DNA from 4 places in the Paenibacillus sp. 3LSP genome. Region 1 is predicted to be linked to each of the others. Evidence: predicted binding sites of a transcription regulator. Region 1 holds the regulator's gene; each other region holds the start of a gene.

Region 1 (4,399 bases):
CACCAGGCGGACAGTGACGCATTGGCGACAGCGCTGATTTTCCTCAAATGCTTGGAGGAATGTGACCGATTGCCGCTATTGACTTTACAGCGTTTGGCAGATCTGTTTGCCGGTGAGGACAGCGATCTCGGGTGGTTTTTTGATGCCATGGTGCAGGAAAAAGAGCGGGAAGCTTTGCCAAGCGAAGACGGCTATGTCTACTACCGCCAATTCGCCTTGCAGGTGGAAGATTGGCTCGACATCGAAGCGCCAAGGGACAGCACGGAACGTAATCCGCTGGAGAACGTGACCTTCGAGCAGTTTATGGAGCAGGTCCGAGAACGGCTGCGGGAACGATTGCCGCAGTACGAGGAACGGGAAGCTCAGAACATGATGCTACACGAGGTCATGCGAGCTTTTGAGGAAGATAAGCACCTGCTCGTTGAGGCTGGAACTGGGACGGGCAAATCCTTGGGATATCTGCTGCCGGCCATTTACCACAGCGTCAAGAATGAAGAGAAGGTCATGGTGAGCACGCACACGATCAACCTGCAGGAACAGCTTAGAGAGCGCGATGTGCCGTTGTTGACGGAGGTCGTGCCTTTTCCGTTTCGTGCAGCCGTTTTTAAAGGTAGGCAGCATTATTTGTGCTTGCGCAAATTTGAACATAAAATAAATAGAAAAGACTTCTCTACACCTAAAGAAGAGGTGATGACGGCCGCGCAAATGGTCGTATGGCTGACCCAAACAGAAAGCGGCGATGACGAAGAGCTGAATCTCGGCAATCGCGGCGGTGATTTTTGGGAGACAGTGGCCAGTGAGTCGGAATCCTGCTTGGGCCGCTCCTGTCCTTGGTTCCGCAAATGCTTCTATCATCGCGCAAAACACGAAGCCGGTGTCGCGGACGTGGTGATTACGAACCACTCCAAGCTATTTACAGACATCCAGGCGGGGCATCAGCTGCTGCCGGGCTACGAGCGATTAGTAATCGATGAAGCGCATCATTTAGAGGATGTGGCCGGCAAGCATTTGGGGATTCATATGAAGTATTTTACGGTTGTGCATACGCTGACCCGGCTGTATAAAGACAGCAAGACGGGGCAATTGGCCAACCTCCGCAGCACGCTCGAAGCGTCAGCCGCAGAGAAATCCTCGGATTGGTGTTCGGTCATCGACGGAATCTTCCCTACGCTGGTGGATGTGAAGGAGAGCTGGGACAAGCTCAGCGAGTTGCTGTTCAGCTTAATGCCTGACCGCAGTGACGCCGCCCCTGGTGATCCTGGACAGTTCGTGTACCGGTTGCTGCCGAATCGCAAGCCCAAGGATTGGGAGACGTTGACCGCGCTAGAGAATCAAATTTATGTAGGTCTCGGCGACGTGCTTCGGAAAGGGGAGCGCCTTCTGTCCGAAATCCGAGAAGAGCAGGACGATTATGCAGCGGAGAGCTTGATCACCGATATTAGCGGGTTGTTTAAAGATTTAGCCGGAGAACGGGAAGCGCTTCGCTTCTTCATGAAGCTAGAGAGCGAGGATACCGTCTATTGGATGGAAGCGAACGGGAACTTCCGCAGCCGGTCGCTGCAAATGTATGCGGTGCCGATTGACGTCAGCGCTCAGTTGAAGCAATTTTTCTTCGATCGGAAGAAGAGCGTCGTCATGACGTCTGCGACTTTATCTGTAGATAAATCGTTCCAATATATGATTGAGCAGCTTGGCTTGACGGAGGCAGCGGAAGAGGATCGGCTGATCACCGCGATGCTGCCATCGCCGTTTAATTACCGTGATCAGGCGTTGCTGGTGATTCCGCGCGATTTTCCAAGTGTGAAAGGCAGCGTGGGGGATGATCATTTCATTAACACGCTGGTTCAATCGCTGGCGGATGCCGCGGTGGCGACACAGGGGCGCATGCTAGTGCTGTTTACATCGTACAAGATGCTCAGGCAGGTGTATGACCCGCTGAAAGAACGGCTTGCAGCGGAAGGCATCACGGTGATCGGGCAAGGGATGGACAGCGGCAGCCGCACCAAGCTGACCCGGCGCTTCCAAGGGAACAGCGCATCGGTGCTGCTCGGGACAAGCAGCTTCTGGGAAGGGGTGGATATCCCTGGCGAGGCGCTGACCAGTTTAGCAATTGTACGCTTGCCGTTCCAGCCGCCAAACCATCCGCTGGTGGAAGCGAAGAGCGAACGTCTGCAGCGGGAGAAGAAGAATCCATTCATGAAGCTGTCTGTCCCGCAGGCGGTCATTCGCTTTAAGCAAGGGTTCGGACGACTTGTCCGTTCGTCGCAGGATCGCGGCATCGTGATCGTTTATGATACCCGGATCCTGGAATCATATTATGGAAAATATTTCTTATACTCATTGCCAGGACCGAAGATGGAGCATATGCCATTAACTCAAATGGTGCCGCGTATCTCGGAATGGTTAAATCCCGAAGCCTAAGCCGCTTCATAGATCGTAATGGAGAATAGGGGGAACAATGCATGAAGTCAGATAAAATTTCGGACGCTGTCGTCCGCAGACTGCCGGTTTACCTGCGTTTTTTAAATGAACTCAGCCGCCGTGAGGTGCCAACGGTGTCCTCCCAGGAGCTTGGACAGAAGCTGGATCTTAATCCGGCGCAAATCCGTAAGGATTTAGCTTATTTCGGCGATTTTGGCCGGAAGGGGATCGGCTACGATGTCGCTTATTTGATTGAGAAAATTCAACAAATTTTAAATCTGGACCAACAGATTAACGTCGCGCTGGTGGGCGCCGGGAATCTGGGCCAAGCCCTTTCGAATTATAATGCGTATTTGAAGGATAATATGAAGATTGTTGCGGTGTTCGACGCTTCGCCGGCGAAAATCGGTAAGCAGATCAACAACATTACGATTCAGCCGATCGAAGAGCTGGCGGAAACTGTTCGGGCGAAAAATATCCGCATTGGCATCATCACCGTACCGGATACAGAAGCCCAACGGGTGGCGGACGAGCTGGTGGCCGCCGGAATCGGTGCGATTCTGAACTTCGCGCCAACGATTCTGAAGGTTCCGCCGGAAGTTCGGATTCATGCGGCTGATTTCACCACAGATTTGCTGAGCTTGGCTTACTACTTGGAAAACGGAAAGGAAACAAGCAACGTATGAGTCGGAAATGGTTAATTAAGAACGGGACGTTTGCCGTTTTAGATGCGGATCGTCCTGTGGTTCACGGATATATGCTCGTTGAGGGCGATACGATCAGCTATATCGGGGAAGAGCGCCCGGAAGGCGTGGAAGGCGCCGAGACTTTGGACGGCAAAGGGTTGTTATTCTTGCCGGGCCTGATCAATACCCATGGCCATGCGGCGATGTCGCTGCTGCGCGGTTACGGAGATGACATGGTGCTGCAAACCTGGCTGCAGGAGAAAATGTGGCCAATGGAAGCCAAATTTACGGCAGCGGATGTGTATGCCGGTACGGCATTGTCCGTGTTGGAAATGCTCAAGGGCGGCACGACGACGTTCCTGGATATGTACGATCATATGGACGAAGTGGCCAAAGTCGTGGAGGAATCAGGCATTCGCGCCGTGCTGATGCGCGGGGCCATCGGTTTGTGCTCCCCGGAAGAGCAAGATCAGAAGCTCAAGGAAGCGATCGCGTTTGCGCAGAACTGGCACGGCAAGGCAGAAGGACGCATCACCACGATGATGTCACCGCATGCACCGTACACCTGCCCGCCGGCTTTCATCGAGAAATTTGTGCAAGCTGCCCATGATCTCGATTTGCCAATGCATACGCATATGTCGGAGACGCGCGCCGAGGTAGAGCAGAACGTGAACGATTACGGCGTCCGTCCGGTAGAGCATTTGTTGAAGCTGGGGATGTTCTCCCGCCCAACCCTGCTTGCCCATGCGGTGCATTTGACCGACGAGGAAATCGATATCTTGGCAGCCCACGGAGTTACAATTTCGCATAACCCGGGCAGTAACTTGAAGCTGGCCAGCGGTGTCGCCCGCGTACCTGAACTCTTGAAGAAAGGCGTAGTGGTATCGCTGGGGACCGACGGTCCGGCGAGCAACAATAACCTGGATATGCTGGAGGAGATTCGTTTGGCTGCGCTGATCCATAAAGGCGTATCCGGCGATCCAACGGCGGTTCCGGCACTGGAAGCCTTGAAGATGGGAACGGAATACGGTGCAAAATCAGTCTTCTTGCAAAATACAGGCAAGCTGGCTGCAGGCATGAAGGCAGATATTATCGCCTTGAACACGGAGCAAGCCCATTTCCTGCCGAGAACAGATTATATCTCCCATACCGTTTACTCCGCTGGGGCCAAGGACGTGGAGCATGTCTGGGTGAACGGCAAGCAGGTTGTCAAACACGGGGCTTGCTTGACGCTGGATGAGGAACGTATCCGCTACGAGGCGCAGGCGGCGTTTGAGGGACTGCTGGCACGA
Region 2 (4,399 bases), on a different contig from region 1:
TATCCGTTAAGATGGTTACGCTCTTCAGCTCGTTTTGCGCCGGCGCGCCAGTTCTGGGGTCAAGAATATGGTGATACATCACCCCGTCCTCAACAAAATACCGCTCATAGACTCCCGAGGTATTAATCACCTGATCATTTAAGCGAATAGTCCCCATCGTCGTCCCGCGCGAGCTGTCAGGATCCTGCAGTCCAACGATCCAGTCGTCACCGTTCGGCTTGCTTCCAACCACGATGATACTGCTGCCGCCAAGGTCAACTAATGCGCTCTTTACGCCTTCTTCACGAAGATAAGCTGCGATTTTGTCTGCCGCATACCCTTTCCCGATGCCGCCGAGATCCAGAATCATCCCCGGTGTTTTCAGAAAAATCGTTCGCTTGGTTTCGTCCATCACCACATTTTGATAACCAACCAAGCTAAGCTCCCGCTGCAAGTCCTCCGGAGCCGGAACATGGGCATCTTCATGTCCAATATCCCACAGATCAACCAATCCGCCAACGGTTGGGTCAAACAGCCCATCCGTCTCCTTGGCATAATTCAGCGAGCGTTTTAATACCTCTATCGTATCTTCGGATACTTCAACCGCCTCTACGCCTGCCTCCTGATTCACTTTGTAGAGCTGGCTTGTCTCCAAAGTCCGGCTAAGCTCCTCGTCCAACGTTTTCAACATCGCATCGATATGATCCAAATGCTCTTCGCCCTTCGGGTCCTCATACAATTTGATGTTAACCACCGTATCAAAAATATAATATTGTCTTGAGGTCGGCTCTGCGGCCGCCGTTTTGTCCTTCGGATTCGCCTCGCCTCCGCACCCGGATAAGAGGATCGTCAGCATTGCCGTCAAGCCGAAAAGTACAGCCCGTTTGCGCCATTTCTGTGTTCGTTGCATCGTTTCACCTCATTTGAAAGTTCACGCAGCTCGTGGTTAACTTCCCGTATTGTATAATTTTCATCACACTTCGTCTAGGAAGAACATCACGGTGACTTGAGTACTGCAAAGAGGAACACGAACCTAAATGCAAAAAGAAGCGAGATAGATCTCGCTCCCACAATGATCAAGCCTCAAACCGAAGTTGATCCGAAATTCGTTTATCTTAATAAGTCATCTTCTCGAGTGATGTTATCGTATGAACGGTTATACCGCCGATAATCGTCTAAATACTGCCGCTCATGATTTTTTACATAGTAGAAGGTACCCCATCCGCTGAAAACGAGGAACAACACCAACATAATTCGGTAAGCCAACGTAAAATGGTCTGTGGCAAACCCGATCACAATACCTAAGATCGCTATACCCAATAGTCCCCAAAGGATTGATTTCATGATCTTTTTTACCAATTTCCATATCCCCCCTTATCTATTATGAATTGGATTATAGCATATTTTTCCTAGGTAAAGAGATTCTGTTATTTGTTTGCTATTTTGTGGAAATGACTGTGATCCCAGTCACTCAATCGCTGCCGATCGAGCGATATGCTTCTGGCAGAAACGGAGGTGCAGTGTCTCAAATCTAACTACGTGAAAATCAACACAATCTTCAGCACCTCCTGTCTTCGAAATCAATCAAGGAGGTTTCTCGATGAACCAAAGTCAAATCCCAACCGATACGCGTCACGAGCCGTCCATGTTCTGTTACCAATGCCAAGAGACCGCGGGTGGAACGGGCTGCACCATCACAGGTGTTTGCGGAAAGTCTGAGGAGGTTGCGAATCTGCAGGATTTGTTGGTCTATGTCCTCAAGGGGGCGTCATTCCTTGCCTTAGACAGCGACCTGCCGGAGCCGCTTGACCGGCAGCTATCCGTATTTACCATGAACTCCTTGTTTGCGACAATAACGAACGCTAATTTTGATCGCAACTATTTCGTGAGCCATATCCGGGAGGCTCTTGCCTTGCGAGATATTGTTAGAAGCTACTGGATGAAGAAGCACTCTGACGATGAGGCTGTCTTACCCGATGCCGCGCTCTGGGAGCCTAGAGATGAAAGCCAGTTCGCAGGTAAAGCCCAACAGGTCGGGGTCCTCTCTACCGCCAACGAAGATATTCGTTCCTTACGTGAACTATTAACCTACGGACTTAAGGGGATGGCCGCTTACACCTACCATGCCTATCAATTGGGTTATACCGACGGAAGGATTCATCACTTTATGCGCCAGGCGCTGGCTGCAACCTTGGACGATACCTTAACAACCGATAATCTTGTCGCCTTGGTCCTGGAAGCGGGCAAATATGGCGTCGAAGCCATGTCCTTGTTGGATCGAGCCAATACAAGCACCTATGGTCATCCGGAAGTAACCCAGGTCAATCTCGGTGTACGGAATCGCCCAGGTATATTGATCAGTGGTCATGATTTGAAGGATTTAGAAGAGCTGCTGCTCCAAACGGAAGGCACCGGCGTGGACGTATACACTCACAGTGAGATGCTCCCAGCCCACTACTATCCGGCATTCAAAAAATACAGCCATTTCGTCGGCAACTACGGCAATGCCTGGTGGCAGCAAACGAGGGAATTCGAAGCCTTTAACGGTCCGATTCTCATGACGACCAACTGTATCGTGCCGCCAAAGGATAGTTACCGGGATCGACTTTACACAACGGGGAACACCGGTTATCCTGGAGCACGTCATATTCCGGATGGCAAGGACGGGAAGCCAAAGGACTTCTCAGCACTCATCGCGCATGCCCAAAATTGTCCGCCGCCAACCGAGCTCGAAAGCGGGCATATTGTCGGCGGCTTTGCCCATCATACTGTGACTCGTTTGGCGGATCAGATCGTTCAGGCAGTGAAGAGCGGTGCGATCAAACGGTTTTTTGTTATGGCGGGGTGTGACGGACGAATGAAATCGCGGAACTACTACACCGAGTTTGCTAAGGCACTTCCTCGGGATACCGTGATCCTGACCGCCGGTTGTGCCAAGTACAAATACAATAAGCTGGACCTGGGGGATATTGGCGGGATACCCCGCGTCCTTGATGCGGGTCAATGTAATGATTCCTATTCACTCGCCGTCATTGCACTGAAACTAAAGGAATTGTTCGGTCTTGAGGATATCAACGAGCTGCCGATATCGTACAATGTTGCCTGGTATGAACAAAAAGCCGTCATCGTCCTGCTCGCTCTGCTCCATCTCGGTGTCAAGAACATTCACCTCGGCCCTACTTTGCCGGCCTTCCTGTCCCCCAACGTAGCGAAGGTCCTGATCGACAAGTTTGGCATCGGGGGCATTACGAATGTAGAGGAAGATATGGCCATGTTTCTTGGAGCTTTGGCGTAACGTGTGCAAATCGAAAGGACCCCCTATCACGTGATGTGAATGAGGGGGTCCTTTCGATTCCAGTCACTATATCGTTACTCGCTTAATAATGAGAGTTGGATTGCCGCCAAAGTCGGATACTCACGATACTGTTTAAAAACAACCTTCACCCTCCGGGCTGTCGTAACCGGAAGGATGACAATCTTCTTGTAACCGATTATCGAACCTTCTCCAATCAAACGCCATTCACCGAGAAGTGCAGTTTCCTCGTTGGACTTATCCTCGGTAAGTTCCGATGCCCACAGCTCAAACGCCTCTCTACCCGCTGTCCTTGTTCAATCTGTTCCTGTAAAATAACCGCGTTAAATGCCCTCGCCTCCGGTAAAACGATTTGTACCCAAGGCTCAGCATCCGACGCAGACGGTCTCCAAGCGCGATCCGGTGTGGCCTCGGCAAGAGCTTCGGCCGCCTCCTCCTGGGAAGCGGCACTCGATCCTATCCATACGGCCCCTTCGTTCAGCCTTGGATCATTTAATTCCTGGATTCGGCGTCCCAGCTTGGCCAGAACTTCACGATCCGGCGCTGCGATCACCCCATCCCGGTTAGGCGGGATGTTAAGCAGGAACATGGCATTACCGCCAACGGATTTCAAGTAGATGTCGAACAGTTCACGGTCGCTCCGCACCTGCCCGTCCTCTTCGGCATGGTAGAACCACCCCGGACGGATGGACGTGTTCACTTCAGCCGGATACCACACCCATTCTCCGCCATACCGAGCAATCGCCCGCCTGCTGCCCAGATCCTCTTCCATCGAGTTGATCGAACGAGCGAAGGACGGGTCATCGGTTTGTTGCGATTTTTCCGCCGTTTTCTCCGCATCTTGCAAAGCCCGAGGTACAACGCTCCATTCTTCCCGCCGCGTATGCCCTGCCTCGTTGCCAACCCAGCGGATATCCGGGCCGCATACGCTGATCACGCATTGCGGCTGCAGCCGGCGAATCGTCTCATAGTAACGGTCCCAATCGTACTGCTGCCGCTTGCCGGAGGGGCCTTCTCCGTTGGCGCCGTCCAGCCACACGCAGCTAATCTCGCCATATTGAGTAAGCAGCTCCGTCAGTTGATTCACGTAAAAATCGTCATACGCGG
Region 3 (4,399 bases), on a different contig from region 1:
CCAGCTTGTCCATCCCGATGTCCTGCAAATATAATTGAAAAAAGGCAGTGAAAATGACCAAAGTTCCGTAAATCAAAAAGTTAAGCAGACCTAGCGGCAACAACGAAAAGGACGAATATGGTCTTTTGTCCTGCAAACGAGCCATTCCTTTCTATCCGGGTCCATATGGTCACAGCGGGAAGCTTGTGACTATGATCCCAATGTAACACACAGGTGAAAGGGGATACAAACCAAGTTTTTTTGGTTTTACCATAATTTATGCATTGGGGGAAAACTGATGAACATTACCGCCATCATTTTAGCCGGCGGAAGATCCAGCCGGATGGGCAGCAACAAAGCGCTGCTTGAACTTGGCGGCTTGACGGTACTGGAACGATTGATTCGAGAGCTGGAGCCGATAGCTTCGAGAATCGTGATCGCTGGGGGAGAAAGGGCGGCCTATGAACGGTTTGGCCAAGAAGTCGTGACGGACCGTTATCCGGGGGCCGGTCCGCTGGCTGGGCTGCATGCCGGGTTGGAGAGCTCGACAACCCGCTGGAGCCTCGCGGTCGCTTGTGATACGCCGTTCGCGAATCGCGGCCTGTTCCGCGCTTTGTTGGAGCGCGCAGAGGCTGCGGAGGAAGCGGCGGCCCGGGCGGTTGACCGGGCAAGCGACCTCGCGGCAGGCGCCTCGGGCGGCTTCGCACCGACCGAGGCGATTTTGGCCCGCACGCCGGAGCGGGCCCATCCGCTGCTGGCGGCCTATCGGCGCAGCGTGCTTCCAGGCTTGGAAGCACGGTTGCGGGAAGGCCGCCTCAAGATGACGGCTTGGACCGAGACGCTGTGCACCGAATATATCGAAGGGGAGGCCCTCGCCAATGCTTCGGGCCTCCCCTTGGAGTGGTGCACGTTTAATATGAACAAGCCGGAGGACTATGAGCTGGCCCGATCTTGGTTAGAATCGGGCCGCTCAGAGGCTTAGCCGCCGATCTGTGACATTCGGCGGGCGGTTGGCGTATGGCTTTGTTGCTTGCGCTCCAAAGCCAGCGCCATTTCATGGTTCTTCGGCTTGGCTCCCAGCGCCTTCAGGAACAGGGAGCGGATGCCTGCATGGTCGCCGGCCGCGGCATAGGGACGCACATGCAGCTCATCCGACCAATACAGGCAGGCTTTGATATGTCCGTCCGCGGTCAAGCGCAGCCGGTTACAGCTGTCGCAGAAATGGTCGCTGACCGGATGGATCAGCCCAAACGTTCCGGCGGCACCCGCCACGCGTCGGCTTTCGGCAGGGCCGTTACCGCGAGGACCTTCGACGCCTTCCACTTCCCAGCCCGCTTCTCGGCATACGTCTTCTACGGCCGTCAGAGGCAGGTAAGTTTGACGCCAGGTGTCGCTGGCACTGCCGATCGGCATATATTCGATAAAACGAACATGCAGCGGTCGATCCAACGTTAATGCGATAAAATCGCGGATTTCATCCTCATTTATCCCTTTCATCAGGACCACGTTGAGTTTAATCGGCTCAAAACCGACCTCGACGGCGGCCTGAATGCCTTCCAGCACCTTCTCCACCTCGCCGCCGCGGGTAATCATCGCGAAGCGGTCCTGACGCAGTGAATCGAGACTGATGTTCACTCGGTTTAATCCCGCTTGCTTCAGCAGCTCGGCTTTTTTCGCCAAAAACATGCCGTTTGTCGTTAGTGCAATATCTTCAATGCCTGGAATGCGGGAGAGCATGGCAACAAGTTGTTCTAAATCTTTGCGCACCAGCGGTTCGCCGCCGGTTAGCCGAATTTTGCGGAGGCCCATCGGAGCAAGCGCCGAAACAGTCTCGGCAATTTCTTCGTAGCTCATGATTTCCTCGTGCGGTTGAAATACCATTCCTTCGGCGGGCATGCAATAGACGCAGCGCAAATTGCATCGATCCGTGACGGAGATGCGCAGGTAGTCATGTTTTCGCCCAAAAGGATCAAGCAACTGCTCCATGTGTACGCCTCCTTTTCTCTTTCAGGTGTTTCAAATTTAATATATATTCTTCTAGGGGTCAATGCGTTGACACACACTGTTCAAGTATATTCTGTGTCGGACAACGATACAATGGAAGTAAAGTGTAAAAAAAATCACATAAAAGCGCTTACATTTAGAGGTATAATACAGGTGAGCGATACGTGATCCCCCTTAATCATGTGTCGGTATATGCTTTCGAGATGATTTCCCGCATGGTGAAGGGAGTCATCTTTTTTTTAACTCATGGCAGGGCAAGATTAAACCACGATGTCGTTTTGAGGGAGATGAATTTGGATGGCAATGCTGTTCAAACCTTTGGTCTATACGCAGGAGCAGGTGGAGTGGCTGGAAACTCGCGGGATGGTGTATCAATTATTAATGGACTTTCTAAGTCGTCCGCCGCGGATGTCCTTGATGGCTCAGTGGCGTCGTAAGGTCGCGCAGTACCCGAAGGCAGGGGCCAGTAAGGGAGGACGCCGGCTGATGGCCTATCTGGAGAGCATTCCTGAAGCTAAGTTTCGCAGTGTCTGCCATCAAGAAGCGAAGGAGTACGATCGTTTGTTTTCGGGGCGGGAGGCGATCATTCCGTCTTGTGAAAGCTTGTTCCGCAGTCGCCGAGAAGGTGGCGGCGCGATGGCTTGTATTGCCGAAGTCCGCCAATTATATATGGATAATGCAATTGTATTTAATATGTTAAACGGCGAGCGCGACGACCATATTGCACTAGAGCTGGAGTTTATGGCCGTGCTCGCGGAAGGTATGCTGGCGAAGGCCAACCTGCAGCAAAGCTGCCTGGCGCTAGCGGACGTGCAGATCCGCTTCCTGGAGGAGCATTTGTTAAAATGGGCGCAGCCGTTTGCCCAGGAGCTCATGCAAGCTACGGAAAGTCCGCTCTTTATCGGACTGGCTGAGATGCTGGATGAGTTTCTGGTCAAAGATTTGGCACAGCTTCGCCCTTGGCGGGAAAGTCAGCAGCCGGTGATGGAATAGATCGCCAAAGGACCTCAACCTTCGCTGGATCGGCGGGAGGGGGTCCTTTTTGATGTTCTTCAGGTTTTCTGCTGCGAGGGCTAACGAGAGGACGAACGGGAGGACAAACGAGAGATCTAACGCTTGCCACACGTCTTATTGGGGCCAAAAACGCCATGTAGAAATTCTAACGCTTATGACAGTGCTTATTCACCCATGTTGTGGCCAAAAACGGTGGTTATGACCGCAATAGCGTTGCTCATCGTCGTTAGAATTTTAAATGACTCCAAATTGCTCAAATAACGTTTGTCATCCGCGTTAGAGCCAACCGTGCGATGAGATGCAGCCATCAATGGGCAAAAAAAGACGACGCAGGATAGTAATCCTTACGTCGTCTTGAGTATTGATTTAATCCAGTTCCTTGGCCGACAGATCGCGGCGGCGGAACTTCATCAGAAATTCGTAGACGATTGGCACGATGACCAGCGTGAGCAGCGTCGAGCTGATCAAGCCGCCGATAACGGTGATGCCAAGGCCGCGCGAGATAATCCCTGCGCTGCGCTCCCAGCCGAAGACGAGCGGCAACAGTGCGCCGATCGTTGCTAAGGCGGTCATCAGGATCGGACGAAGCCGGGTAGCGCCTGCTTCAAGCAAGGCTTCGCGAGTGGACAAGCCTTCGCGTTCCTTGTGGATAACGCGGTCGATCAAGACAATTGCGTTGGTCACGACGATCCCGATGAGCATGAGTACGCCCATTAATGCCGAGACGTTTAAAGTCTCTCCGCCGATCAGCAGGCCCAACATGGCGCCGATTACGATAAATGGCAGGGAGAAGAGAATCGTAAATGGAGCCAAGCCTCCGCCAAAGGTAACGACGAGTACAAAATAGACGATGGCGATGGCTGCCAACATGGCCAGTCCGAGTTGGCCAAACGTATCGTTGATCTGTTCGGTCACGCCGCCGAATTTAACGGTCACGCCGTCCGGCAGATCCAGCTTGTCGATCTTCTCCTGCAAGCTGTTCGACGCCTTTTGTACGTCGGTGGAGGTGATTTTTGCGCTGACTTCAACGACCATCTTCCCGTCGATCCGCATGATGGAATCCGGGGAGGTGCCTTTTTCTACCTTCGCTACGTCCTTGATGGGGACTTGAATGCCGAGCGGCGAAGTCAACGTTGCATTTTCGATATCGGTAATGCTGTTATAGGTCTCGCTGTCGGCTTCAATATACACATTGTATTTCTTGCCTTCGATGGCGACCTCGGTCAGAACTGGACGATCTCGAACCGGGCTTAGCTTCATCGCCAGTTGGCCTGGCGTTAAGCCGAGGGAGCTTAGCTTCTGTTGATCCGCAACCAGGGTGTACTGCTCATAGGTTTTGGACAGGCTGGTGTCGCCCTTTTCAAAGTTCTTCGTATCCTCTTGAATCAGGGAGAGGATTTGA
Region 4 (4,399 bases), on a different contig from region 1:
TCGTACAAGCAGTGCTGTAGCCGGTGATGATGCCCTGCAGGAAACGAAGGAAGATCAGCATATGGACATTGGTGACAAACCCCATACATCCAATGACAATCGCCATCCCGAGGCTGGCCCGTAAGAGCATCGGTTTCCGGCCAAATTTATCCGCCGCAAGACCCCAAATCGGCGAGAAAATCGCCGAGACGATAAACGTGATGCCGAAGGCTAGTCCGGAATACCGGGACACCGCATCCGCCTGATCCACCCCCAGCTCTTTGATGTATAGCGGCAAGATCGGTGCAAGCTGGCTCATGCCTATGCCGGTCACAAACATGCCGAACCAGCATACGATCAAATTTCTTTTCCAAATCGGCATACCCTTTAAGCCTTCTTTCTGTAACCCCCTGTCCTCTGCGCGTGCAGATGAACGTTAAGATGAACATTCTTGCAGAACAATATTAGCGCGAAGACTAGCTATACTCCATGCATTATCTTAAACTCCATGGACGATTTTGCTATAAAATTCCGATGGGCTCATCCCTTCGGTCCGTTTAAAGATGCGGCTGAAATAGAATTCATCGGCGAAACCAAGCTCCAACGCAATATCTTTAATTTTTTTATCACTTTCAAGGATCAACTCTTTGGCTTTATCAATTTTTAGTTTATTAAAGTACTCAATGACGGTAAATCCGGTCGTCTGTTTAAAGGCTCGTGACAGGTAATACGTAGACAAATGCACCAGTTCCGACAGCTCTGCCAATGTAAGCCGCTCGCCCAGATGCTCACGCATGTACTGAATCACTTTCTCCACTTTGAGGGCAACCGCGTGGTTCTGATTTTGTCTTTGTGCATGGACCAAGATTTCATACAGCAGTTGCTCCAGTCCCGCTCTCGTCAGCAGCTCATACCCTGGCAATTTAGTGAACCAAGTAGCCGCCAAACGGCGAAAGGCATCCTCGACTAGATAACCGTTTTGCAGCACCTGCATGGACGGAAGCGGTAAACGCTCAGTTTCCTGCCCAATGGACCAGTTCCCGTCATCAAAGCGGATGCCCGCATAACTAAAATGGACGGAATAGAAACAGATCGGATCGGTTTCGTCCATCTGTATGTGATGAGGGAGACCCGCGTGGATGTAGAATAACATGCCTTCTTGAACGAGAAGTTTTTTGCGGTCCAACGTAATACTGCCCTTCCCCCCGGTGACGAGCAACAATTCGTGATGCGTAAGTGTTCTACGGATGCTGCTTCTTAGCTGTTTACCGTCATTCGGCTGTTTACTGTTGCAATAATGGATATGAAAATGCAGATGGTTCAGGTTCATCACCGCTCGCCTCCTCAATGAGACTTCCTGTGAAGTTTCTATGCAGTTAACAGCTACTGCGATTAGACCATACGTATGGGTAAACCGCAACCTCCCCCGTACGAAGACGTAGAAATAGTATCTGATTAGGGGAGGAAATCATGTGGGGTTATGGGTGCGTGAGGCGGAGCCAAGTGATTTCTATTATCTCTCGTGCAAAATCAGCGGTATCGCGATTATTGGTATAGGGATCTATGTGTTCGTCCAATCGTTCTTCATCTAAAAAAATAAGGCCAACCTCATGAGGTTGGCCTTTGGGTTTGCTGTTATTTCACTTCCGTTGCCCCTGTTACTTTACCGTCGATTTTCGCGCTGGCTTGCACGTCGGCATTGGCGAAGTAAAGGTTACCGTCGATCGTAGCGTTTTCGTACAGGTTGAAGCCGTTCGCTTCAACATAGACATCACCTTTTACGGTACCGCCTTGAATTCTCAGGTTTTCACTTTGAACCGTCAATTTCGGAACGGTTAAGGTGTAAGAAGCGGTCACGTTGTGGTCTTCATCTTGCGCATACAATGCGATCTTCCGGTAGATGTCTTTCGAAGCATCGTTTTTATCGTGGAATTCGCCAGCAACAACAACATCTTGATCCACCGTCAAGTCGTTGAGAATGGCGATGATCCAAGTCCCTTTCTCACTCACTGCATTCACGAATGCATCCGATTGATTGACGATTGAAGCCGATGTCGTAGCATCCGCTGGTTTATTGGCGTTAGCCGCCGAGTTCCCGTCATTTGAACCGCATCCTGCCAGCAGAGCCGCAGCAAGCCCGGCAACAACCAATCCTTTGACCATTTTCATATTGTTTCCCTCCTGTTTTTCTCTTCAGTTTGAATTATAAAAAAAAGTGGTTTTTGATAATGTGATTTTTTTCACTTATATGTGCGAAACTTCACATTGCTAGTCACAGCTTGTTCATCTTTGACATTCCCTCCTCTAAATTTTCGTAATGGAAGCCGACCAACTCCCTGGCCGGCTTGTATCTATATGAACTCCCTCACGGGAGATGTTTTTCATGCTTCGTTCAGTCGAGCTGATGTGCTGGCGTCCCCATTGGCGAAGAGCCTGCGCCCCCGTCCACGCTGAATTCTGCACCAGTGACGTAAGATGAATCATCCGAAGCTAGGAATAACACCGCATTCGCCAATTCTTCCGGTTTCCCCATCCGGTTGAGCGGGATGCTTTGCTTCAAATATTCTTCGAGCGGGCTAAATTCCGGAACCGATGTATCCCCCCAAATCGGTGTCTTCGTTGCGCCAGGAACAACGGTGTTCACGCGGATTCCCCGCGGCGCGAACTCTGCCACCAATACCCGTGCCATGCTGGTAACCGCTCCTTTACTTGCTGCATAAGCTGCATATCCTGGATGGCCTGCCTTTGCCAACACGGAGCCGTTTAAAATCACCGATCCGCCTTCTTTCAAATATGCAGAAGCTACTTGAACTGTAAAGAACACTCCGGCGATGTTCACATCAAGGATCTTCTTGAACAAGGATGGATCTGCACTGCCAAGCGGCGTGTTGCCGCTGATACCGGCGTTCGCGAACACGATGTCTAACCGGCCAAAGCCGTCAACCGCTGCCGCGACGGCTTTCTCAGCACCCTCTGGATCTGATGCGTCTGACACTATGCCAATCGTGTTGGCACTACCCAACGCTGCAACAGCTTTATTCAATTTCTCCTGATCCCGGCCTATGTTCATTGACGAAAGGCTGCAATTGGACGCTTCCACCTTTCATCCTGAGTTTATCATAATGAGAACGTTCGATAAATTATTATTTTAGATTTATCGTTCTCGAATTATAAACTCAAAAAAACAGCTCCCGGTAACGGAAGTATCCGTCCGGGAGCTGCGTCATTCTTACTTACTTCTATTCAACTTTTACCGATAGAGATTTAACTCGGCGATCGACCACCACCACGATGGCGTCGTGGAGGTTTGGATGATTTTCACATAACGCGCCGTTTGCCGAGGGAAGGTCGTTACGATCTGTTTGCTCGTTCCGACATCCTCAGCAACCAACGTCCAGTCCACCCCGTTCTCCGAGGCAAGGACTTGATAGCTGCGAGCATAGTCGTTGCCGCTCTCGCCCGAGTCCATGCTCAGCTTGCTGATCGTCCGCAGGCCGCCCAGATCAATCTGAATCCATTGGCCTGGTGTCTGCGCCTCACCGGACGTCCAGCGGCTGCGCAAATTGTCATCCAACATCTCCAAGATATCCGCAGCGGTAGAAGCGGTAACCGTCCACCCAGAACGGTCCAGCACATTAAGGAAATCGTCCTCTCCGGCTAACGGTTCTGCAATCCATGGCGTCGAATCAGCGGTAAATACCTTCACATCATGAATCGACCACCAGTGCGAATCGGTCCCCGTTTGTACGACTTTAAGGTAACGGGCCGTCTGCAGCGGGAAGGCTGCCGTTACGACGGGGCCATCTCCTTGCCCCGTAGCGACAGGTTCGCCCCAGGATTGACCGTCCAGCGAGACGTATACCTCATATCCGCGCGCATAATCCTCGTGGCTATGCGCACTGTCCATGACGATTTGGTCCACGGGCAGGGCCGTACCCAAATCCAGTTCGAACCATTCGCCGCCGCTTTGCTCACGGCCGCTCGTCCAGCGAGTTGCTTCGTTGCCGTCCAGCATCGCTTCTGCTTCTTCACCGGAAGAAGCTGTAACAGACCAACCGTCAGGAATCAGTTCCTGTTGCTTGCCGATACCGTAATCATAGACGTTAAGCTCGGCAATCGACCACCAACGGTTCGCTTCGCCGGTTTGAACCAGCTTGAGATAACGAGCCGTTTGTGTCGGGAATGTAATCGACATGCGGCCCGATTGCCCTTGACCGCCGATCACCGGCTTGCCCCAGTTCTCCCCGTCGTAGGAGACATAGAGAAGATAGGAACGCGGATAATCATCACTGGCATGACCAGGATCAAGCACGAGAGAATCAAATTGATACACTGCGCCTAAATCCACTTTCACCCATTGTCCCTTCGCCTGATCGTGTCCATTCGTCCAAAGTGTGTCGCGATTGCCATCCAGCATGTT

What was found. The regulator Rex, encoded in region 1, represses fermentation and respiration genes when NADH is low (regulators of the CRP and FNR family bind a similar motif). The targets are predictions, from matches to a motif close to TTGTGAAATATTTCACAA.
Region 2: hcp (hydroxylamine reductase) is a predicted target of Rex. The motif match lies at 1,517-1,534, and genes of this name have one in related genera.
Region 3: RW092_RS00340 (TorD/DmsD family molecular chaperone) is a predicted target of Rex. The motif match lies at 2,088-2,105, and genes of this name have one in related genera.
Region 4: RW092_RS14105 (polymer-forming cytoskeletal protein) is a predicted target of Rex. The motif match lies at 2,228-2,245, and genes of this name have one in related genera.

Annotation. Positions count from the first base shown of each region.
Region 1 is NZ_JAWDJI010000099.1:733-5,131, reverse strand. It holds gene dinG (ATP-dependent DNA helicase DinG) at 1-2,421, shown strand, start outside; gene RW092_RS08155 (redox-sensing transcriptional repressor Rex) at 2,463-3,107, shown strand; gene RW092_RS08150 (amidohydrolase) at 3,104-4,399, shown strand, end outside.
Region 2 is NZ_JAWDJI010000148.1:288-4,686, forward strand. It holds gene RW092_RS12440 (FAD:protein FMN transferase) at 1-889, opposite strand, end outside; gene hcp (hydroxylamine reductase) at 1,580-3,274, shown strand; gene RW092_RS12450 (alpha-L-fucosidase) at 3,489-4,399, opposite strand, start outside.
Region 3 is NZ_JAWDJI010000004.1:17,184-21,582, forward strand. It holds gene RW092_RS00325 (MFS transporter) at 1-145, opposite strand, end outside; gene mobA (molybdenum cofactor guanylyltransferase) at 278-961, shown strand; gene moaA (GTP 3',8-cyclase MoaA) at 958-1,965, opposite strand; gene RW092_RS00340 (TorD/DmsD family molecular chaperone) at 2,281-2,976, shown strand; gene RW092_RS00345 (efflux RND transporter permease subunit) at 3,364-4,399, opposite strand, start outside.
Region 4 is NZ_JAWDJI010000169.1:17,006-21,404, forward strand. It holds gene RW092_RS14095 (multidrug efflux MFS transporter) at 1-361, opposite strand, end outside; gene RW092_RS14100 (AraC family transcriptional regulator) at 479-1,309, opposite strand; gene RW092_RS23915 (DUF6199 family natural product biosynthesis protein) at 1,452-1,571, shown strand; gene RW092_RS14105 (polymer-forming cytoskeletal protein) at 1,615-2,148, opposite strand; gene RW092_RS14110 (SDR family NAD(P)-dependent oxidoreductase) at 2,372-3,079, opposite strand; gene RW092_RS14115 (discoidin domain-containing protein) at 3,230-4,399, opposite strand, start outside.